Regions from separate parts of the Kitasatospora sp. NPDC059648 genome, predicted to be linked through region 2. Evidence: riboswitches for the same ligand, from Rfam matches in the RefSeq annotation. Region 2 holds a riboswitch; the other holds the start of a gene.
The links. Region 2 has a riboswitch for guanidine ahead of ACFV1W_RS12905 (DMT family transporter). Riboswitches for the same ligand answer to the same signal wherever they lie in the genome.

Region 1 (11,349 bases), on a different contig from region 2:
CTCAGCGTCTTCCCCGAGGCGATCGGGCTGATGGCCGCCTCCCAGGCGGTCGACCGGCTGCTGCCCAGCCTCGGCCCGCGCCGCCTCGCCCGGCCCGCCCTGCTGCTGGCCGCGGCGGTCCTCGCCGCCTTGGGCTTCGCGGAGAACCCCTGGGCCGTACGGGGGTTGATGTTCGCCGTCGGACTCGTCCTGGGCACGGCCGTGCTCACCGTCCAGATCGCCGGCTTCGCCGACGTCCCACCACCCGCCATGGGGCGGGCGATGGCCCTGTTCACCATCCTCCGCACCCTCGGCGGCGCCCTCGGCATCGCCGTGACCGCCGCCCTGATCGGCGCCCTCGCCGACGCCCCCCTACCGCATCGCCCTCGCCCTCACCGCAGCCCTGGTCGCCGCCGGCGCCCTGCTCACCCGACGCCTGCCGGTCGGCTCCGCCGCGGACTGAGGGTCAGCCCGTCCGGCCGGGCGCCACCACCGCCCGGCCGGACCACCACACCGAGGCGAACAGCATCGCGCCGGGCACGATCCCGGCCACCAGCGCGACCACGGCTGCGGGGGCGCCGCAGAACGCCAGCACCATCCCGAGCGCGCCGCAGGCCGCCATCCCCGCCCCGAGCAGGCGCAGCGCGGGCCGCTGCCAGGCGACCGCGAGCCCGAAGAAGTGCACCCCGATCACCAGGGCGATCCACCCCACCGTGGCCTGTGGCGTGTGCAGCACCTTGTTGATCACCGCCAACCCGACGGCGATCGCCACCACCTCGGCCACCACCACCAGCCAGTACCGCCCCCCGAAGCTCGCACCCCCGGGCTCACCCCGGGGCTCACCCCCGGACTCGGCCGCCGCCTGTGGCCGACGCCGCCCGAGCAGCACCAGAGCGAGGAACACGGCCACCCCGACCGCCCGCAGCGGGACGGCCACCCCCGTCGGCAGCGCACCCGCATTGGCCTCGACGAAGACGAGCCCGAAGCCTGAGCCGATGAGCCGACCAAGTTGATCTCTGTTCATGCAGGTCAGCATTCCAGTCGGATGCCCGTTCGGACCAGCGGGAAGACCCGCCCGGCTGCCGATACCGTCGTACGGTGGCAGGACCGTTGGAGGAGAGCGCATGAACCCCGACTACGTTCCGCTCGGCGCGCTGGAGCAGGCCGGGGTGTCGTACGGCGGCGGGCGGCAGGTGACCAGGTCGGCGGTGTTGGACGACTGGCTCGCCGGCGTCGGTGCCGAGGTGTACCGGGCCGTGCCGTTCAGCCTCGCGGTGATCGGGTGGGAGGTGTCCGACTTCACCCATGCGGCGGCGCTGGGCGGCCGCGCCCCGGACGTCCGGCAGATCGGCTACCTGCTCCCGCAGCCCGGCGGCGACGTGCGGTACGCCGCAGCCAACCTCTGATGGACGCTACTCGTTCGGCCAGAGGATGAGGTCGCCCATCCGGTGGCGGCGGGGCCGGTCGCCCAGTTCGGTGACGGCTGCGTGGATGCGGCGCAGATGGTCGACGGTGAGCTGGAGCGGCGGTTCGTCGGGCTGGTACGTGGTGCGGATCGGGTAGTCGACGCCGGGTGTGCGGGTCATCTCGATGTGGCAGCCGAGGACGTGCGTCACGGGACGGCTCTCGGCGAAGGCGACCAGGCGCTCGATGGTGCGGCCGAAGGCGGGCCAGTCGTCGATGTAGAGCCGGCCGGGGTAGACGGTGTCGCCGGTGAGCAGGAAGCCCGTCCACGGGTCGTAGTAGGTGACGGCGGCCTCGTGGTGCCCGGGGGTGGCCAGGCATTCCAGCACCCGCCCGCCGCCGAGGTCGACGCGGGCGACGGCCTCGGCGTCCCGGTCGAAGTCGAAGTACGCCCAGGCGGAGGGAAGTTCGGCGCCGACTACCGTGGTGTCGGTCCGGTCGGCGAACTGCCCGTCGCCCGCGATGTGGTCGCCGTGCGGGTGGGTGTGGAGGACCAGCAGCGGGTAGTCGTCGCGGGGGTCGTGGGCGAGCCGTCGCGTGATCAGCTCGTCGACGACGGCGCGCAGCGGGAAGTACTCGGGCTCAGCCGTCGCCCCGGTGTCGATCAGTACGGCCCGTTCCGTCCCGAACAGCAGGAACAGGAACGGAGCCTCGTAGTTGACCGCCTTGTTCTGCCGCAGGATGACGGTGTGCTCGTCGTACTCGTGGACCTGGATGTCCGGGTCCGTGTTGTGCTTCGCGGACGGCGAGCCGTGGATCCACCGCACGTCCAGCGGACGGGCGATGGGTGTATCGACAGCAGCCATGACGCCTCCAGGGGTGCGTCGTCTTGGCGGGCCGGGTACGGCGCACATCTCGTCCGGGGCGGCGCGCCGACGCGCTGCCTCGGGGAGTCGGCGGAGGCGTGGCGGGCGAGGACGCGTTCATCGCTGACCCCCCAAGGTCATCCGGTGTGGGCTCCCGACGTTAGGCGTCTGATGCCTCGGGAGTGTGCGAACCGACCGAAACCGTCCATGTGGGTGACCCCAGCAGGTGCGCCAGCCCGTCGGCCAGGCCGCCCGCGCCGGCAGGCGTAGTCGTGGCCGCCGTTGAACTCGCGGTACCCGACGTCGTAGCCACGTGCGGTGAGGACGTCCCGCAGGTGCCGGTTCTGGGCGAGCAGCAGCCGTTCCTGCAGGCCGACTTCGACGTAGAAGCGGGCCTCGCGCCGCGGTTCGGCGCCGAAGCGACGGGTGAGCCATTCGCTGCCGGAGCCGAACTCGGCGCCGTCCGGCCACCAGAAGGAGCCGGACTGGGAGAGCGCGTTGGTCCGCCGAGCACGGTGGTCACGATGCCGACCGGGATTTCGACCCCGCCGATCAGCACCCGCCCGACGGTGTCCGCGAGGACGACGAGCAGCGCGCCGGTCAGCGCCGAGCCGAGCACGGGCACGCGCGAGGGGCCGGCCAGTCGTGCGGCGATCACGGGTGCGGCGAGGGCGACGAAGCCGACCGGCCCGCAGACCCCGACCGCCAGCCCGGCGAGCGCGACGGCCAGCAGCAGGCAGGCGAGCCGGACCCGGGAGGGACGACGAACGGCTCACCGCCGGGGCGCTGCGCGCCACCGGCGTCGACGCCCTCGCCGACCGCCGCCTCGACCAGCTCTCCGGCGGCCAGCGCCAGCGCTGCTGGCTCGCCATCGTGCTCGCCCAGGACACCCCGGTGGTGCTGCTGGACGAGCCGACCAGCGCGCTCGACCTCGGGCACGCGGTGGAGGTGCTGGAGCTCGTCCGGCAGGTCGCGGCGGGCGGGCGGACGGTGGTGATGGTGCTGCACGACCTCGCGGCGGCCGCCCGTTACGCCGACCTGCTGGTCGCCCTGCGGGACGGCGCGGTGGTCGCCTGCGGGCCGCCCCGGGAGGTCGTGGACGCCTCGCTGGTGCGGGCGCTGTACGACATCGACAGCCACGTGCTGCCCGCGCCCGACGACGGGGCGCCGGTGGTCGTCCCGCGCGCGCCGGCCGGCTTCGGCCCGCCCGCCACGGCCTGAGTTCGGGGCCCGCCGAGCCCTTCCCGCCCCGCCATCGCTCACTCGTGCGAGTGGTTTCGACTCTCCCGCCCACCACGAGCCTCCCCCCCGCCCGTCGTGTTGTCAGTACCCCTCGCTACGTTCCTCGCATCGCTGGTCAGCACGAGATCAGACGTCGTTCCCGGTGGGAGGAGTACGGCCGTGGCATGGGTGGAGACGGGCGCGGGAGGGTACCGCGTCGCGCTCGACGACGAGGGCAGGGTGGTGTGCCGCAACGCTGCGGGGCGCGCGCTCAAGTCCTTGCCGTCGAAGCTCGGTGACGACCCGGTGGTCGCCCAGCTCAAGCAGCTCTCCGAGTGGCTCGCCGCGCACGAGCGTCGCTGCCAGGAGGACGTCGAGCGGTGGATGGTGCGCTCGCTGCCGGTGCCCGCCGCCGTGCTCGCCGCCGTCTGGCCGGACGACGCCTGGCGGGCCGTCCTGCGGGACGTCGTGGTCACCGGCCCGGACGGCGCCGTCGCCGGCTTCCTGCGCGACGCGGACGCCGAGCGCGGCCTCGGCCTGGTCGACCTCGACGGCGACACCGTCCGCCTCACCGACGGCGAGGTCCTGATACCCCACCCGGTGCTCCTCCCGGACCTCGACGACCTGCGCGAGTTCGCCGTCGAACTCGGCGTCTCCCAGCGGGTCCAGCAGCTCTACCGCGAGGTCTGGCACCGGCCCGACGACCCGTCGGCCGGCACCGAGGTCACCACCTACGCCGGCGGCCGCTACCGCGAGCTGCGCGAGCTGGTCGGGCGCTGCACCCGGCTCGGCTGCCGGGTCCGCGGCGGCTCCGCGGTGCAGTCGATCACCGAGGGCGGCCGCACCGTCGAGGCCCGGGTGTGGGTCGGCGACTACTACGAGTACGACGCCTGCGAGACGGGCGCGCTCAGCTGGGCCGGCCCCGACGGCCGCGCCCTGCCGCTCGCCGAGGTCGGGCCGGTCGCCTGGTCCGAGGGCACGAGGATGGCCGCCGCCCTGTACGCGGGCCGCACGATCGAGGGGGAGGAAGCCGCATGACCACCACCGTCCCGAACCGGGGCGCCGCGACGCCCGAAACGCTGCTCGACGCCGGCGCCGTCCTCCCGCCCGGCACGCTGCCGGGCGCCGGCGGCCCCGACAGCGCCGCCGACGTGCTGACCGCCCGCGGCTACGCCCACCCCGCCCTGGACGGCCGCCGGATCGTCCGGCTGGTCCCCGGTGCGCTCGGCCGCGCCGAGGACCTCGCCCTGGAGTTCCTCGGCCTCGCCCCCGAGGGCGAGCCCGCCGAGGTCGGCCAGGTCCGCCAGGAGGCGCTCGGCTTCCCGGCCTGGGCACTGGTCCACGACCCCGCCAACGGGCACCACGCGCTCGCCCTGGTCAAGGACCTGGAGCGGCTGGCCCGCCAGGCCCGCTCCAAGCCCGGCGCCGCCAAGGACGGCTTCGACGCGCTCGCCACCCGGCTCGGCCGCGCCGTGCCGCACTTCCTGCCCACCTTCTGCGAGGAGGTCGGCCGGATCTTCCTCGCCCACGACAACCGGACGTACGCCGCCGCCTGGTTCGGCAAGGCCCGCGAGGCCGAGCGCACCCACAACCTGGCCGTGGACGAGGAGCGGCTGCGCGCGGTCTTCCTGGAGTTCGCCCTGGCCGGCGCGCTCACCGTCAAGTCCCTGCGCCAGTACGTCAAGGAGCTCGCCCAGCGGCTCGACCCGCTGACCGCCTGGCAGCGCTTCCGCCAACTGTGCACCGAGCGCTCCGCGGCCGGCATGGCCCCGTACGCCGGCGTCGCCGAGGACGCCCGCGCGCTGATCCGGGCGGCCGGGCTGGACCGCACCGAGCACGAACGGGCCCTGCTCGCCGAGCTGCTGGACTCCCCGGCGGTCAACCGGGCGCCCGCGGCGTTCTGGAAGTCCTGGCACGGCGCGCTGGTCGACCTGGGCAGGAACGACGCCGCCGTCCGCACCCGCCTGCTGGAGCTGCTGCCCGATCCGGCCGCCTCCGGCACCGACGCCGCCCCGCACGACACCGCCTGGCTGGCGGTCCTCGCCGAGACCGGCGCGGAGGCGCTGCTCACCGGCGCCCGCCCCGAGGGCGCCGAGCCCGCCGCCGCCTGGCTCCAGCGCTGGTGCCACCACCTCGGCCGCGGCTGGCGCAGCCGCCCCAGCTGCCCGGCCACCCTCGCCCTGGCCGGGCGGATGGTCGAGCGGCTGCGCGCCGACGACGTCCCGGTCGACCTGTTCACCGGCATCCGCGTCAGCCACACCCGACTCGACCTGCTGAACCTGCTGCTGGCCGCGGGCGTCCCGGTCGCCGACCCGCCGGCCGGCCTGGGCTTCGACCTGCGCGAGTGGGTCGGCCAGAGCGGTCCGGACGCCGCCGCCCTCGCGGCCGTCGCCGCCGACGAGCGCTTCCGGCCGCTGCTGCGCCGCTCCGCCCCGTCCGCCTGGGAGGCGGCCGTCCGGCACCGGGCCGCCGTCCTGCCGCTGCTGAACGAGCTGTTCACGGAGTGGGCCGAGGAGCGCGCCGACGAACTCGCCGCCGTCCGCGGCCTGGCCGGCGCCGACGACCTGGTCCGCTCGCTGACGCAGTACCGCACCGCCATCCGCACGGTCGCCCCGGCAGCCGCCGCGAGGATCGCCGCGCTCGACGTCACCGGGCTGCTCACCCGCGCCCTCGCCACCGGCATCCTGGACGAACTCGGCTGGCCCGCCCTGGAGGAGGCGCTCGGCCGGCTCGCCGACCCGCCCGCCCCGGACGCTCTCCCGGACACCGCCCCCGGCCACCGCATCCGGGGCCTGAACGACCTGATCGTCGAGGACGCCTGGCCGTACCTGGTCCTCGCCCGCCACGACCGGGCCCTCGTGGTAGGGCCGCAGGGCATCGTGCTGGAACACACCCTGCGACTGCCCCCGCTGCCGGGCGTGCGCAACCGGCCCCGGCTGCGGTTCGTCGACGGCGAACTCCTCGTCGTCTGGTCCGAGGGCCGGGAGCAGAAGGCGTACTGGTCCGGCCGACCGGACCAGACCTTCGAGCTGACCGGCCGGACCATCACCGGCTACTACTACGGCGACCGCCACCCGGAAGCCGCCTCCCTGCCACTGCCCGGCGGCGGCCGCACCACCGGCACCCGCCCGCTGCACCCCGGCGACACCACCCTGCCCGAGGAGCACCCCGTCCTCGGCGACGGCACGGGCCACTGGACGGTGCGCCACGCCCAGGACGGCGGCCTCGTCCTGCGCGAACTCGACCCGGCCACGGGCATCCTGGGCCGCACCGCCGAACCGCCCCTGATCGCCGCCACGGCCGAGGCCGGCCGGCTCGTCATCGGCAGCACCGCTCTGCTCCCGGTGCAGCCCGGCCTGGAGGGCACCCCGCTCGGCACCGACGGCACCGTGCTCGGCAGCTGGGTCCGCCGCGACCCCGGACGCGCCGTCACCACCTTCACCGCCGACGGACGGCGCATCGTCCTGCCGCTGAACGACCACAACGACACCCACGTCCTTCCGGTCGGCCGGCTCGCCCTGCCCGGCGCGCAGGGCCCGGTGGTGAGCCGCACCGGCGAGTTCCTCGACCTCGGCCTGCCCGACCTCGCCGAACGCTCCGACCGCACCACCGCCCTGCGCTCCTGCAAGCCGGGCGAACTCGCCGCCGCCGGCACGGCGCTGGTCCCGCCGTACGACCACTGGCACGCCCTGCGGCCCCGCGACGAGGCGGGCTCCCGGGTCCTGCGCGCCCTGACCGCCGAGCAGGCCGCCCAGCTGATCGACCTCGCCTGGCCCGTCGACACCGAACCCGTCCCGGAGGACGAGCAGCGCTGGCTGACCGTCCAGGGCGTCCGGCGCCCGCTCGCCCAGCGCGGCGAGGCCCGCAACAGCCTGCCGGTCGAGGCGGTCGGCGCCGCCCTGCCCGGCATCACCCACCCGTTGCTGCTGGCCGGCGTCGCCGGGCTCGCCCGCGCCGCCGCCGACCTGCTCGACCGGACGGCCCGCTTCCTCCCGCAGCCCGACGCCGAACGGCCCACCAAGGCCGAGGCGGCCGAGTGGCGGCCCGCGCACGGCCGCGACCACGAACTGCGCGACGCCGTCGGCACGGTGCTCCCCGGGATCGGCGGCTTCGGCGGCGGCTGGGGCAGCTCCGACCGCTGCTGGACGCTCAACAACCTGCGCGCCGTCAGCGCCGTCCTCGCCGACCCGCCCGCCGCGAGCGGCGAGGGCTGGAGCACCCCGGCGACCGTCACCGTGCAGGGCGGCGACGCCAACCACGGCTGGCTGCACCTGCTCGGCCGGCTGGACGTCCTGGCCCACGCCGTCGCCGCACCGCTCACCGACCCGGCCCACCGCTCCTCGCTGGTGCTGCTGCTCAGCGAACTCAGCAAGGGCCCGCTCGCCGACCGCGGCGCCACCCTGCGCGAGATCGTCCTCGCCGAGCCCGCCGACAGCACCGGGACCAGCCGGCCGGCCGGCCACCGCCAGGGCGAGGTGCTGCGCCGCGGCGACCGCACCGTGGTCATCCTCGGCCACCGCCGCCAGTACACCGACGGCACGGTGCACTGGCTCGCCGTCGACCACGACCCGAGCGGCGGGTTCGGTCCCGTCGCCCACTTCACCACCGTCGAGGAGCGCGGCACCGAGGAGCGGGTCAGCGCCGCCTGGGTCGCCAAGTTCTGCAGGGTCGCCGCCCTGCGCGGGACCCTCCCGTGGGACGGCGCCCGCGCTGCCGCCTTCGCCGAACTCACCGGTATCGGCACCACCCGCGCCACCCTGCTGCTCAGCCCGCCGTCCGGCCTGCTGCACTGGGGCAACGCCCAGGTGCCCGCCGAGTACGGCCTCAAGCCCGCCGAGGTCAGGGCCGCCCAGCACTGGCTGCGCGGACACGACCACGACGGCATCGCCGGCGTCTGGGCCGCCCTGCTGCCCACCGACGACCCGAAGCGGCTGTGGACCGAGGGCCCCGACCTCGCCGCCGGTGCCGAGGCCTGGATCCGCCACTTCGGACGGCTCGTCACCCTCCCCGAGGAGGCGCAGGCCGGCGTCCAGGGCGTGCCCATCACCACCATCGAGGCGGTGCTCAACCCCGGCCACACCCCCTGGCTGACCGGCACCACCACCTTCCGGCTCACCGACGACGGCCACGGCACCCCGCGACTGGCGCCCGAGGACGCCTCCGCCGTCCCCGAGTCCGGAGCGCTGGGCACCACCATCCGCGCCCTGCGCTGGCTCGCCTACCACCTGCCCGCCGACAGCCCGCTGCGACCGCTGATGCCCCGGGCCGCCACCGCGCTGCGCGAGCGGCTGGCCGACCCGGAGCTGCTGCTCGACCTCGATCTTGTCCGCACCGCCAAGGGCGCCTCGCTGGCCGCCGTACTGCGCCCCCACTTCGGCCTGCCCGCCGAGGGCGGGGCCGACCCGGACGGCCTGGTCCGTTGCGGCCCGGCGCTCGTCCTCACCCCGTACCACGCCGAGTTCGAGCGGGTCTGGCTGCGCCCGGCCGCCCTCACCGGCCCGGACGACCCCCTGCTCGAACTGCTCGACGGGCTCTCCGGCAGCTACTGGTTCGGTACCGAGCGGGCCGCGATCCAGTCCGTCCTGCGCGGCGAACCGGAGCGCCTGGCCGCCTCCGCCGCCGCGGTGACGGCCACCGGCGACGGCCCGGCCTGGCTGCAGAACCCGCAGCTGTCCGCCCCCGAGCTGGTCGCCGAGGCGGCCCGCACCCACGGCCTCGGCGAGGACGCGGCCGCGCTCCACCTCCAACTGCTCGCCCTGCCCGACCCGACCGACCGCAACACCGCCCGCTGGACGGGCTGGAAGCCCGCCCGGCTCAAGCGCGCCCGCGCCGAGCTCGCGGCCGCGGGCCTGGTGCTGGAGGCCAAGCGGGCCCGGGCCGGCCGAAGCCTCTTCCTGCCCGGCGGCTGGCAGGAGGCCAAGGCGCCCGCCCTGCCGGTGGAGACCTGGAAGGCCGCCCTGTACGAACTGCCCACCCACCAGCCGGTGCTGCCGCACCTGCCCGTCCCGGAGCTGTTCGCCCTCGCGTGGCAGCGCACCGTCGACGGCGACGTCCCCGGCTACGAAGAGCTCCAGACCGGCAAGCGCAGGAAGGCCCGCCGATGACCACCACCGCCGTGACCACCACCGTCACCACCGCCGCCGCCGACTCCCCGGTACGGCAGATCGTCCCGCCCGAGGAGAAGCACGCCGCCGAACTGGAGTTCCTGGCCGCCCACGACGGCGGCCCGCGCCCGCCCGGCTGGCGCCTCACCCCGCGCGCGGTCGTCACCTTCGTCATGGGCAGCGGCGGCGAGAAGCTCAAGGCCGGGCGCCGCAGCCTGGTGATCGAGCCCAAGTTCGTCGGCGAGCGCGCCCTGGTCGAACGCTGCGTCGTCACCCTTGCCGGGGAGCGTGGCCTGCTGCTCGTCGGCGAGCCCGGCACCGCCAAGTCGATGCTCTCCGAGCTCCTCGCCGCCGCCGTCTGCGGCACCAGCGCGCTCACCGTCCAGGGCACCGCGGGCACCACCGAGGACCAGCTCAAGTACGGCTGGAACTACGCCCTGCTGCTCGCCAAGGGCCCCAGCCGCGAAGCCCTCGTCCCCTCCCCGGTGCTCACCGCGATGACCACCGGGGCCGTCGCCCGGGTCGAGGAGGTGACCCGCTGCCTGCCCGAGGTGCAGGACGCGCTGGTCTCCCTGCTCTCCGAACGGCGCATCGCGGTACCCGAGTTGGCCGGCACCCCGGACGGGCAGCTGCACGCCGCCGCGGGCTTCACCCTGATCGCCACCGCCAACCTTCGGGACAGGGGCGTCAGCGAGATGTCCGCCGCCCTCAAGCGGCGGTTCAACTTCGAGACGGTCGGCCCGATCGGCAGCCTCGCCGCCGAGGTCGAACTGGTCCGCCGCCAGTCCACCACCGCCGTCGCCCGGGCCGGTGCGAGCTACGCCGTCGACGACGCCGTCCTGGAGGCCCTGGTCACCGCCTTCCGCGACCTGCGCACCGGCCGCTCCACCGAGGGCTGGGACGTCGAGCGACCGTCCACCGTGATGAGCACTGCCGAAGCCGTCTCCGTCGCCACCGCGCTCGGCGTCACCGCCGCCTACCTGCCCGACGGCGGCGACCTCCTCGGCCGCCTCCCCGGCCAACTCCTCGGCGTGGTCCGCAAGGACGACCCGGCGGACGCGGCCCGGCTGCTCGGCTACTGGGACGGGCCGGTCCGCCGCCGCGCCGAACAGGGCGCCGCCACCTGGCGCACCCTGTGGGAGCTCCGCTCGGCGCTGGAGGCCTGACGATGACGAGCAGCGCGGTGAAGCCCACCCCGGACGACGCCCTCGGGGCCGGCGGACACCCTGCCGCCGACTTCGACGTCCGCGCCGAGACCGACCGGCTGGCCGGCTCCGGCACCGACCGTCCCGGGCCCTACCTGATCGGCGTGCGCCACCACGCACCGTCGCTCAGCGCGGTCCTCCCCGCGCTGCTCGACGCCGCCCGTCCCGAGGCGGTCCTGGTCGAACTGCCCGCCGAGTTCCAGCCCTGGCTCGACCGGCTCGCCGACGCGGCCACCGAGGCCCCGGTCGCCCTCGCCGCGGCCCCGGCCGGCCCGGACGACTCCGGCCGACTCGCCTTCTACCCCTTCGCCGACTTCTCCCCGGAACTCGTCGCGCTGCGCTGGGCCCGGCGCAACGGCGTCCAGGCCATCGCCTGCGACCTCCCGCTCGCCCACCGCACCGGCCCCGGAGCCCCTGGAGCCCCCGGCGGCGCCGAAGGAGCCCACGACCGCCTTCGGGCCGAGGGTCCGAAGGATCCCGGCGTCGCGGACGCATTGCGCCAGCGCCTCACCGGCCGCGCCTCGGACGAGGACCTGTGGGACCGCCTGGTCGAGACCGCCGCTCCCGGTT
Region 2 (11,349 bases):
TACCCGAGGCTGACCGGGCGCGGCGCCTGGCGGGAGCGCTCGATGGTGGGCTACCGGTCCGGGCAGCGCCGGGACGACCGCCCGCACGGCGGCTACTACACCCAGGACGACCTGCGCGAGATCGTCGCCTACGCGGCCGCGCGCGGGGTCACCGTCGTCCCGGAGATCGACCTGCCCGGCCACACCCAGGCCGCCGTCGCCGCCTACCCCGAGCTGGGCAACACCGACGTGGTGGACACCGCCGCGCTCGGCGTCTGGACGGACTGGGGGGTGAGCCACCACGTCCTCAACGCCTCCGAGGAGACCCTGCGCTTCTTCGAGGGGGTGCTGGAGGAGGTCCTGGAGCTGTTCCCGTCCGAGTTCGTCCACCTCGGCGGCGACGAGTGCCCCAAGGAGCAGTGGAAGGACAGCGCCGCCGCCCAGGCCCGGATCCGCGAGCTGGGCCTGGCCAACGAGGACGAGCTGCAGAGCCACGTCATCCGGCACTTCGACCGCTGGCTGGCCGAGCGGGGCCGTCGGCTGATCGGCTGGGACGAGATCCTGGAGGGGGGTCTCGCCGTCGCCACCACGCCGAAGGGCGCGCCGGTGCCCGAAGCGACGGGCGACGGGCGACCGGCGGAGGAGGGGGCGCCGGAGGGAGGAGCGTCGGCGTCGGGCACCGAGCGCCCGGAGGCGTGGGGGCGGTCACGCGCGGCGGTGTCGTCCTGGCGGGGGTTCGGCGGGGGGATCGCGGCCGCGAAGGCCGGGCACGACGTGGTGATGTGCCCCGAGCAGCACGTCTACCTCGACCACCGGCAGGCGGACGGGCCGGACGAGCCGATCCCGGTCGGCTTCGTGCGCACGCTGGAGGACGTCTACCGCTTCGAGCCGGTCCCGCCGCAGCTGGACGAGGCCGCCGCCCGGCACGTCATCGGCACCCAGGCCAACCTGTGGAGCGAGTTCGCGGACAGCGCCCGGGACGTCGACTACCGGGTCTTCCCCCGGCTGGTCGCCTTCGCCGAGGTTGCCTGGTCCGAGCTGCCCGCCGAGCCGGCCGAACGCGACTACCCGGGCTTCGAGCGCCGGCTGCGCGGCCACCTGGAGGTGCTGGACGCGCTCGGCGTCGAGTACCGCCCGCTGGACGGCCCGCATCCGTGGCAGCGCCGGCCCGGGGTGGCGGGGCGGCCGATCGAGGGGCCGCCGCCGGTGCGCTGAGCCGGTGCTCCGTTGCGCCGATGTGTCCTTCGGGAACTTATGGGCGGTCATCTGACGTCAAGAAAAGATGAACATCTGCCCCGGCTTGGTCAAGGCCGGGGCAGATACCGCCCGGTATCCGTACCAATCGGGCAGTCCCGTTCACCGGCCCCGAAATGATCATCGAGCATTGTGTGCCAGAGTTGCCCAACCCGGCCCGATCGCCCGTACCCTACGGCCAGGCCGGGCTGCTGACGCGGACAGTGCGGCCGCGGCCGCGGGCGGCGAGCGATCGATGAGCAAGTGGAGCACGGTGGGACCCAGGTGAACCGGACGATCATGCTGCCGGCCTCGCTCGACGAGGCCGTCGACGCGCTGGCCGCCGCCCCGGCCGCGGTACCGGTGGCCGGAGCCACCGACCTCATGGAGGCCGTCAACGCCGGACGGCTGCGCCCCGCCGCCCTGGTCGGGCTCGGCCGGATCACCGAACTGCGCGGCTGGCGCTACGAGGACGGCGGCACCGCCGTGCTCGGCGCCGGACTCACCCACGCCCGGATGGACCGCCCCGACTTCGCCGCGCTCATCCCCGCCCTCGCCGACGCCGCCCGCACCGCCGGCCCGCCGCAGGTCCGCAACGTCGGCACCCTCGGAGGCAACATCGTCACCGCCGCCCCGGCCGGCGACACCCTCCCGGTGCTCGCCGCCCTGGAGGCCACCGTCACCCTCGCCCGGGCCGGCGCCAGCCGCGAGGTACCGGTCAGTCACCTGCTGACCGGCCTGGACCCGGTGCGCCCGGGCGAACTGCTCACCTGGGTAAGGGTCCCGCTGCTGCACGCGCCGCAGGTCTTCCTCAAGGCCACCGGCCGCAGCGGTCCGGCCCGTGCCACCGCCTCCGTCGCGCTCGTCCTCGACCCGGCCCGGCGCGCCGTGCGCTGCGCCGTCGGCGCCGTCGCCCCGGTGCCGCTGCGCCCGCTGGAGGCCGAGGCCTGGGTGGCCGGCTGCATCGACTGGGACGGCAGCCGGGAGATCGACCCGGCGGCCGGCGCCGCCTTCGGCGAGTACGTGGCCGCCGCCTGCGTCCCCGACAACTACGGCGCCGAGGGCGCCTGGGAGGCCGTGACCGAGGGGCCGACCGCGGCCGCCGTTCGGCTGCGGCGTACCGTATCGGTGCTGGCCCGACGGGCACTGGGAAGGGCGCTGAAGTGACCACAGACCCCATCGAGACCCTCGACGCCGACCCGCTCGGCCTCGCCCCGCAGGTCAGTCGGGAGCTGCGCCCGTGCGCCTCCTACACGCTGCGGGTCAACGGTTTCGAACGGCCCGTCACCGACGCCTGGATCGGCGAGAGCCTGCTCTACGTGCTGCGCGAGCGGCTCGGCCTGGCCGGCGCCAAGGACGGCTGCGAGCAGGGCGAGTGCGGGGCCTGCTCGGTGCAGGTGGACGGCCAGCTGGTGGCCGGCTGCCTGGTGCCCGCCGCGCTGGCCGCCGACAGCGAGATCAACACCGTCGAGGGCCTGTCGGCCGGCGGTGCCGCGAGCGACGTCCAGCAGGCGCTGGCCGCCTCCGGAGCCGTGCAGTGCGGCTACTGCACCCCCGGCATGGCGATGGCCGTGCACGACCTGCTCCAGCGCAACCACCGGCCCACCGAGGTCGAGGCCCGGCAGGCGCTGTGCGGCAACCTCTGCCGCTGCACCGGCTACCGCGGCGTGCTGGCCGCCGTCCAGACCGTCGCGGACGCCCGCGCCCTGGAGGCCGAGGAGGCGGAGCGGGCCGCCGCTGCCGCCGCCGAGGAGGCCGCCGCCGAACCGTCCGCCGACGCCGGGGCACCGGACGCCGCCGCCGCGCCCGCCGAGCAGCCCCCCACCGTCGGGCAGCCGGCCGCCGTCGAGCCGGAGCCGGTGGTCGAGCCGCCGGTCTACGCCGACGCCGAGGCCTGGATCGAGCACGTCCCCCAGCCGCTGGCCGAGCCCGCCGCCGCCCCCGACCAGGCCCAGGTGCAGGTCCAGCCGCCGGTCGAACAGCCCTACGGCGACGGCGGTTACGACACCGGCGTGTACGACACCTCCGCCCTGACGGCGATGCAGCCCGGCATCCCCGCCCAGGCCGTCGACGACCAGGTGTACTACCAGCCGCAGGGCTACCCCGAGCAGCCGTACCAGGCCACCCCCGCCCACGGCACCTACGTGCCGGCCGGCTACCCGGACGGCCACCAGCAGCAGAACGGCTACGACACCGGCTACGACACCGGCTACGACGCCCCGGTCTACGAGCCCACCCCCGCGCACGGCACCCCGCTGCCGGGCGCCGTCCACGACGGCACGCCCCCGCACGGCACCCCCTACGCGGACCCGCACGGTGCCCCGGCCGGCGGTGTTGCCCCGGCCGGCGTCCCGACCACCGGCGTCCCCTACGGCGCCACCCCTGCCCACGGCATCCGGCTCCCCGAGGACGACCACGCATCATGACGTCGCCTACCGACATCGGCGCAGCACTCCAGCAGGACGGCGGCGAGGGCGACGCCGCACCGGAACCCTTCGGCCTGGGCAGCTCCCCGCTGCGCAGCGACGCGCTGCCGAAGGCGCTCGGCATCTACCCGTACGCCGCGGACCTGTGGGCCGAAGGGCTGCTGTGGGGCGCGGTGCTGCGCTCGCCGCACCCGCACGCCCGGATCCGCGGCATCGACACCTCGGCCGCGCTCGCCCTGCCGGGGGTGCACGCCGTGGTCACCGCCGCCGACCTGCCGCCCGGTCCGGACGGCCTGCCGGACGGCGCCCCGGCCGGCCCGATCGTCGCCGACCGGCCGGTGCTGGCCTCGGGCGTGGTGCGCCACCACGGCGAGCCGATCGCCGCGGTCGCCGCCGACCACCCGGACACCGCCCGGCTGGCGGTCGGCCTGATCACGGTCGACTACGAGCCGCTGGAGGCGGTCACCGATCCCGAGCAGGCCTTCACCGCCCCGGCGCTGCACCCGGACGGCAACCTGTTCCGCCACCTGCCGCTGCGCACCGGGGACCCGGACGCGGTCGGCGAGATCGTCGTCGAGGGCCTCTACCAGGTCGGCCGGCAGGACCCGGCCCCGCTCGGCGCCGAGGCCGGGCTGGCCGTGCCGCGCCCGGACGGCGGGGTGGAGCTGCACCTGTCCTCCACCGACCCGCACGGCGACCGCGACCGCACCGCCGCCTGCCTCGGCCTGGAGCCGGACCGGGTCCGACTGGTGGTCACCGGCGTGCCCGGCGCCACCACCGACCGCGAGGACCTCTCCTTCCAGGTCACCCTGGCGCTGCTGGCGCTGCGCACCGGCCGCCCGGTGAAGATGACCCTCACCCGCGAGGAGTCCTTCCACACCCACACCTCGCGCCACCCCGCCCTCCTGCGCTACCGCCACCACGCCGACGCCGAAGGCACGTTGGTGAAGGTGGAGGCGCAGATCCTGCTGGACGGCGGCGCCTACGCGGACGTCTCGGCCGAGGCGCTGGCCGCCGCGACGGCCTTCTCGGTCGGCCCGTACGTCTGCCCGAACGTGTTCGTGGACGCCTGGGCGGTGCGCACCAACAACCCGCCGGCCGGGCGGATGCGCGGCGAGGGCGCGCTGCAGGCCTGCTTCGCGTACGAGTCGCAGATGGACCAGCTGGCCGCCCGGGTCGGCGTGGACCCGGTGGAGATCCGGCGCCGCAACGCGATGTCCACCGGTGACCCGCTGCCCACCGGACAGGCCGTCACCTGCCCGGCGCCGGTGAAGGCGCTGCTGGACGCGGTGGCCGCCGAGCCGCTGCCGGCCCTGCCGGTGGACGACCCGGACGCCGAGTGGCTGCTGCCCGGCGGGCCCGGCGGCGCCGGGGACCCGGCGGCGGTGCGGCGCGGGATCGGCTACGCCGTCGGCATGGTGCACATGCTGGGCGCCGAGGGCGAGGACGAGGTCTCCACCGCCACCGTGCGGGTCAGCGGCGACCACGCCACGGTGATCTGCGCGGCCGTCGACGCCGGGCAGGGCTTCGCCACACTGGCCCGGCAGATCGTGCAGACCGTGCTGGGCGTCAGCGAGGTCTACATCGCGCCGGCCGACAGCGACCAGTCGATCGCCGGGCCCTCCGCGCGGGGCCGGCACACCTGGGTCTCCGGCGGGGCGGTCGAGCGGGCCGCGCTGATGGTCCGCCACCAGCTGCTGCAGCCGATCGCGGCCAACTTCGGGATGTCGGTGGAGCTGCTGCAGATCGCCGACGGCAAGATCACCTCCTACGACGGGGTGCTCGGCATGCCGGTCGTCGAGGCGCTGGAGGGCAAGGAGCTCTGGGCCACCGCCCAGTGCCGCCCGCACCCGACCGAGCCGCTGGACGAGTCCGGTCAGGGTGACGCCTTCGTCTCCATCTCCTTCTGCGCGATGCGCGCGGTGGTGGACGTGGACATCGAGCTGGGAGCCGTGCGGGTGGTCGAGATGACCGTCGCCCAGGACGTCGGCCGGGCGCTCAACCCGCGCCAGATCGAGGACCGGATCGAGGCGGGCGTGGCCCAGGGCGTGGGCCTGGCGCTGATGGAGGACCTGCAGACCGCGGGCGGGCTGCTGGGCAACCCGTCGCTCACCGGCTACCGGCTGCCCACCTCGCTGGACACCCCGGAGGTGCGGATCGCCGCGCTGCTGGAGGAGCGGGACGTGGTGGCCACCTTCGGCGCCAAGGCGGTCAGCGCGGTGCCGGCGGTGGTCGCGCCCTCGGCCGTCGCCGCCGCCGTCCGGGCCGCCACCGGCCTGCCGGTCGGCCGGCTGCCGATCCGGGCGGAGGACGCCGTCACGGCCTGAGCGGGGAATCCGGATCCGAATGCGCGGATCCGGAACGGAGAATGCGGAATTGCCGGTCGACCGTTTCGAGCCGACCGGCAATTCCCTTTTCGAGGCCGTGGCGGGAATTGAACCCGCGTACACCGCTTTGCAGACGGTTCCCTGAACCACTCGGGCACACGGCCAGTGAATTCAGGATGGCCGACCGCCCGAATGGGGTCAATGAACTCCTGTAAATTCTGTGTGGCAATGTGTGCTACCGTCGGAGGCGGTGGCCGTATTCTCCCCACCCCGGACGAGCGCGTCGTACCCGGTGACGACAAGACGACGCAGTTCAGCGGCAATCCGGCCGCTGTGGACTGCGGAGGTGCGGCCGTCATGGCTTGGCTCGTTCTGATCGTCTCGGGTCTCCTGGAGACCGTGTGGGCGGTGGCCCTGGAATCGTCGAAGGGCTTCTCCCGCCCCGTTCCCGGCCTCGTCTTCGGTGTCGCGCTGCTGTTCAGCATGGGTGGACTGGCGTACGCGATGCGCACCATCCCGATCGGCACCGGGTACGCGGTCTGGGTCGGCATCGGCGCGGTCGGCACCGCGCTCTACGGCATGACCGTCCTGGGCGACCCGGCGACGGCGGCCCGGATCGGCTGCCTGCTGCTGATCGTCTCCGGCGTGGTGGGGCTCAAGGTGCTGCACTGACCCCGGGGGCTTGGACCTAGGCCTGCGGACCGAGCGGGCCACCGACTCCGGTCAGGGGTCACCGAAGCAGACGGCCCTTACGATGCTACGTATGACCACTGCCTCCCCCACCTCGGTCGACTCCACCCCGATACCCAGCGGAACCGATCCCGGCGGTGGGGTCCTCAGCGGCCGCTACCGCGCGCTGACGCTGGGGATCGTGTCGGTGGTCCTGGTGATCGCCTTCGAGGCGACCGCCGTCAACACCGCGATGCCGACCGCGGCCCGCCAGCTGGACGGCCTCGGACTGTACGCCTTCGCCTTCTCCGGCTACTTCACCACCACGCTGTTCGCCCTGGTCGTCTCCGGCCAGTGGTGCGACCGCCGCGGCCCGCTGCAGCCGCTGTTCGCCGGCATCGCGGTGTTCGGCGCGGGCCTGGTGGTGGCCGGCACGGCCCCCGGGATGTGGGTGTTCGTGGCCGGGCGGGCGATCCAGGGCCTGGGCGGCGGGCTGGTGATCGTCGCGCTGTACGTGGTGGTCGGCCGGGCCTACCCGGAGCGGCTGCGGCCGTCGGTGTTCGCCGCCTTCTCCTCGGCCTGGGTGCTGCCCTCGATCGTCGGACCGCTGGTCTCCGGGGCCGTCACCCAGCACCTCGGCTGGCGCTGGGTGTTCCTGGCCGTGCCGGTGCTGATCCTGCTGCCGCTGGCGGTGATGGGCCCGGCGCTGGCCCGCTCCGAGCAGGAGCACCCCGTGCCGCGCGGCGCGGACTTCGACCGCCGCCGCACCCTGCTGGCCGCGATGGCCGCGATCGGCGCCGGGCTGCTGCAGTACGCGGGCCAGCGGCGCGACCTGGTCGGGCTGCTCCCCGGGACCGCCGGGGCGGCGCTGCTGGTGCCGGCCGTCCTGGGGCTGCTGCCGAAGCGGACCCTGCGCGCCGGGCGCGGGCTGCCGACCGTGATCCTGCTGCGCGGGGTCGCGGCGGGGGCGTTCTTCGCCGCCGAGGCCTTCATCCCGCTGATGATGACCACCCAGCGCGACTTCTCGCCGACGCTGGCGGGGCTCACCCTGACCAGCGGCGGGCTCTCCTGGGCGCTGGGCTCCTGGCTGCAGGGGCGGCCGGGGGCCGAGCGCTACCGCGGGGCGATGATCCGCGGCGGCTTCGTGCTGACCGCGGTGGCGATCGCGGGCGCCGCGCTGGTGCTGATCCCGGCGGTGCCCTCGTGGACGGCGTCGGTGGCCTGGGGGGTCGGTGGCGTCGGGATGGGGCTGACGGTCGCCAGCGTCAGCGTGCTGATGATGCGGCTCTCCGCGCCCGAGGACGCGGGGGCCAACTCGGCCGCGCTGCAGATGAGCGACGCGCTGGGCAACGTGCTGCTGACCGGCCTGGCGGGCGTGCTGTTCGCGGCGCTGGGCGGCGGCTCGCTCGCCGTCGCCCACGACGGCTCGGGGGCCGGGGGCTCGCCCGGCGCCTTCGCCGCGATCCTGCTGGTGATGGCCTCGGTGGCGGTGCTGGGGGCGCTGCTCTCCGGCCGGGTCCGCGCCAGGGCCTGACCGCCCGACGCCCGCGGTCAGCCGGCCGTGGCGGCGGGGGAGGGGACCGGGGGCGCCGCCGGGGTGCCGAGGAAGCTCTCCCAGCCGCCGGCCGGGGACTGGCCCGGGCCGAGGCTCTGCAGCTTGCGCAGCACCGCCGGGTCCTGGGCGTCCAGCCAGTCCACCAGCTGGCGGAAGGAGACCAGCCGGACCTCCGGCTTGCCCGCGATCGACCTGAGCGCGTCCTCGACGGCGTTCATGTAGATGCCGCCGTTCCACTCCTCGAAGTGGTTGCCGATGATGTACGGCGCCCGGTTGCTGTTGTAGGTGCGGTCGAAGCCCATCAGGTAGGAGTCCCGGGCCTGGGACTGGAAGCCGGGGTAGAGCGCCGGGTCGGCCTTGGTGTTGGGACCGCACTGGTTGAACATGATGTTGTAGTCCATCGACAGCACCTGGAAGGTGTGCCCGGGGAAGGGGATGGACTGCAGCGGGAGGTCCCACAGGGCGCCGCCCTGGATCTTCTGCGGCCACACCTGGGTGCCGTTGCCGCTGCTGTCGTAGCGCCAGCCGCGCTTGACCGCGGTGGGCAGCAGGTTGCGCTGCCCCTCCAGGCAGGGGGTGCGGCTGCCGATCAGCTCCTTGCGGTAGTCGAAGGGCAGCGCCGGCAGGTCGGTGAAGCCGGTGTTGGTGCGCCAGTTCGTCACGAAGTCCATCGCCTGCTGGATCTCGCTGTCCCACTCCTCCGGGGACCACTGGCCGACGCCGGTGGAGCCGCAGAAGTGGCCGTTGAAGTGGGTGCCGATCTCGTGGCCCTCCAGCCAGGCGGCGTGCACGTTCTCCAGGGTGTCGTGGATGTGCCGGTCGCTCAGGTAGCCGATCTCGGAGGCGCCGACCTTGTGCTGCGGCGGGCGGTACAGGTCCTTCTTGGACTCGGGCAGCAGGTAGAGCCCGCTGAGGAAGAAGGTCATCGAGGCGTTGTGCTCCCGGGCCAGCCGGCGGAAGCGGGCGAACAGGCCGTTGTCGAGCTCGCCGGCGCCGTCCCAGGAGAAGACCACGAACTGCGGGGGCCGCTGGCCGGGCTGGAGTCGTTCGACGACGGGCTGGTGGGGCTGGGGGCCGGTGTCCGAGGTGGAGCCGTCGCCGATCAGCACGGTCTGCGGCTTCTGCGGGGCCGGGGCCGGGGTGGCGCTCTGGCCGCCGGGCTTCGGGGCGACCGGGACGGCGTTGCCGGCCTTGTGCTCCCCGCTGCCGCCGGCCCGGTCGCTGCCGCAGCCGGTCGCGAGGGTGGCGGCGGTGGCCGCTCCGGCGGCCAGCAGGGTTCGGCGGGAGAGCGCGTCCATGGTCACTCCGTTCGTGAGGCTTTCGGCAGGCAGGCGGGCGGCAGGCGGGCGGCAGGAGGGCGGCGTGCCGGCGACGGGGGTGGGTGCGGCGTGCGGGCGGCGCGTGCGGGCGGGCGGCGGCCCGCGGCAGGCGTGCGGCGTGCGGAAGTCCGGTGCGACCGGAGGGCGATGGAGCCCGTGACCGGGTCAGCATGCCATGAGGGCAGGAACGGTCCGAGAGGCGCAGCGAACGGTCGTGATCGATCGCCCGATTGACGCAACCGAACCGGCGGGCCGGGACGTCGGTGCTGTTCGACGGGTGGTAGCGCGGTGGCGCGCCGCGTCCGTACGCCGGACGGAGCCGTCACGCTGTGTCGCCGGACCCCCACCGAGTGCAGGACCGGAGCCGTCGCCCCTGCCGATCGGCGGGTGCGGATAGGACCGTGGTGGGGACGTGCCTTAAGGTCCGATCCGATTGAATGAGTTCCCAGGAAACTCTCAGGAATGGGATCCGAGCCGGCAGAGGGGAGCACCCGTGGGTGCCCAGCAGAGCAGGAGCCCCTGGCCGTGCACCCTGGCGGCCGGCGCCGCGCTGGTGCTCGGTGCCTGGCTGCTGCACGGCGGCGGCCCGGTCGTCCTGCCGCCCGCGCCCGGCGCCGGGCAGGCGCTGTCCGGCTTCGCCCCGGTCTCGGTCGTCCCGCCGCTCGGCCGGTCCGCCCCGACCCGGATCCGCATCCCGGCCGTCCGGCTGGACGCCCCGGTCACCGAGCTGGGCCTGGACCCGGACGGCCACCTCCAGGCCCCGCCCGCGGCAGACCGCAACCTCGCGGGCTGGTACCGCGGCGGCGCCAGCCCCGGCCAGCGCGGCACCGCCATCCTGGCGGGCCACGTGGACAACGAGTCCGGACCGGCCGTCTTCTACCACCTGGGAGCGCTCCGCCGGGGCGACCGGATCGAGATCGCCCGGGCCGACGGCGCCACCGCCGTCTACCAGCTGTACGCCATCGAAGTGCACGACCGAAAGGACTTCCCGGACGACCGGGTCTACCGCCAGGCCGCCGACGCACAGCTACGGGTGATCACCTGCGGCGGCGCGTACAGCGGGGAACACGGCTACGAGGGCAACGTCGTCGCCTACGGATTCCTGGCCGACACCACACCGCCGGGCAAAGCCGCATGAGCACGCTCACCCTCGCCACCCGCTGGAACCCGATCGACTGGCCGCTCACCCACGGCCCCGTCCCGTACGCGGTGCTCGCCGCGGGCTGGGCCGCGCTCGCCCTGCTGGCGTTGTCCCGGCACGAACGCTGGCGCGCCCCGCGCATGCTCGGGGCCCTGCTGCTGGGCGCCGTGCTGACCGTCCTGGTGAAGACCGTCGTCGACGACTGGTGGCACCCGTTCCCGGAGGGCACCCCGGACTTCGTCCTGCGCTGGACGGCCGTCGCGCTGCTCGCCGTCGCCCTGCTCTGCTTCCGGGTGTCGCTGCTGCCCACCCGCCGCAGGTTCCTGGCCGTCGGAGGTGTCGCCCTGGTGGCGCTGATGGCCGCCTCGCAGGTCAACCGGGGCTTCGACCAGTACCCGACCGCCCGGGCCATGCTGGCGCCGCACACCGACGAACTGACGACGGGACGGGCCGCCGCCGTCGTGCAGGGCTCGCCCGGCCGCCCGCTCTCCGAGCTCTGGCACGCGCCGGCCGGCCTGCCGGGCAAGGGCACCCTGTCCACCGTGACCGTCCCCGGCACCAGGTCCGGCTTCAGCCCCCGCCCCGGCTACGTCTACCTGCCGCCCGCCTACCGGGCCAACCCCCGGCCGCTGCTGCCCGTCGTGGTGCTGATGCCCGGCCAGCCCGGCGCGCCGGAGGACTGGGTCAACTCCGGGGCCGT

Region 1: another riboswitch for guanidine. It lies ahead of ACFV1W_RS05750 (MBL fold metallo-hydrolase); the one in region 2 lies ahead of ACFV1W_RS12905 (DMT family transporter).

The regions. Positions count from the first base shown of each region.
Region 1 is NZ_JBHWDU010000005.1:179,893-191,241, reverse strand. Features, by position in the region: partial or broken gene ACFV1W_RS05765 (MFS transporter) at 1-421, shown strand, start outside; gene ACFV1W_RS05760 (hypothetical protein) at 446-1,003, opposite strand; gene ACFV1W_RS05755 (hypothetical protein) at 1,104-1,385, shown strand; gene ACFV1W_RS05750 (MBL fold metallo-hydrolase) at 1,392-2,249, opposite strand; guanidine-III (ykkC-III) riboswitch at 2,262-2,329, opposite strand; partial or broken gene ACFV1W_RS05745 (alpha/beta hydrolase-fold protein) at 2,410-2,746, opposite strand; partial or broken gene ACFV1W_RS05740 (iron chelate uptake ABC transporter family permease subunit) at 2,749-3,009, opposite strand; partial or broken gene ACFV1W_RS05735 (ABC transporter ATP-binding protein) at 3,033-3,470, shown strand; gene ACFV1W_RS05730 (DUF4132 domain-containing protein) at 3,651-4,508, shown strand; gene ACFV1W_RS05725 (hypothetical protein) at 4,505-9,574, shown strand; gene ACFV1W_RS05720 (AAA family ATPase) at 9,571-10,740, shown strand; gene ACFV1W_RS05715 (DUF5682 family protein) at 10,743-11,349, shown strand, end outside.
Region 2 is NZ_JBHWDU010000016.1:51,315-62,663, forward strand. Features, by position in the region: gene ACFV1W_RS12880 (beta-N-acetylhexosaminidase) at 1-1,194, shown strand, start outside; gene ACFV1W_RS12885 (xanthine dehydrogenase family protein subunit M) at 1,513-2,379, shown strand; gene ACFV1W_RS12890 (2Fe-2S iron-sulfur cluster-binding protein) at 2,376-3,638, shown strand; gene ACFV1W_RS12895 (xanthine dehydrogenase family protein molybdopterin-binding subunit) at 3,635-5,965, shown strand; tRNA gene ACFV1W_RS12900 (tRNA-Cys) at 6,058-6,129, opposite strand; guanidine-III (ykkC-III) riboswitch at 6,213-6,278, shown strand; gene ACFV1W_RS12905 (DMT family transporter) at 6,323-6,637, shown strand; gene ACFV1W_RS12910 (MFS transporter) at 6,729-8,168, shown strand; gene ACFV1W_RS12915 (hypothetical protein) at 8,186-9,487, opposite strand; gene ACFV1W_RS12920 (class F sortase) at 10,002-10,646, shown strand; gene ACFV1W_RS12925 (alpha/beta hydrolase) at 10,643-11,349, shown strand, end outside.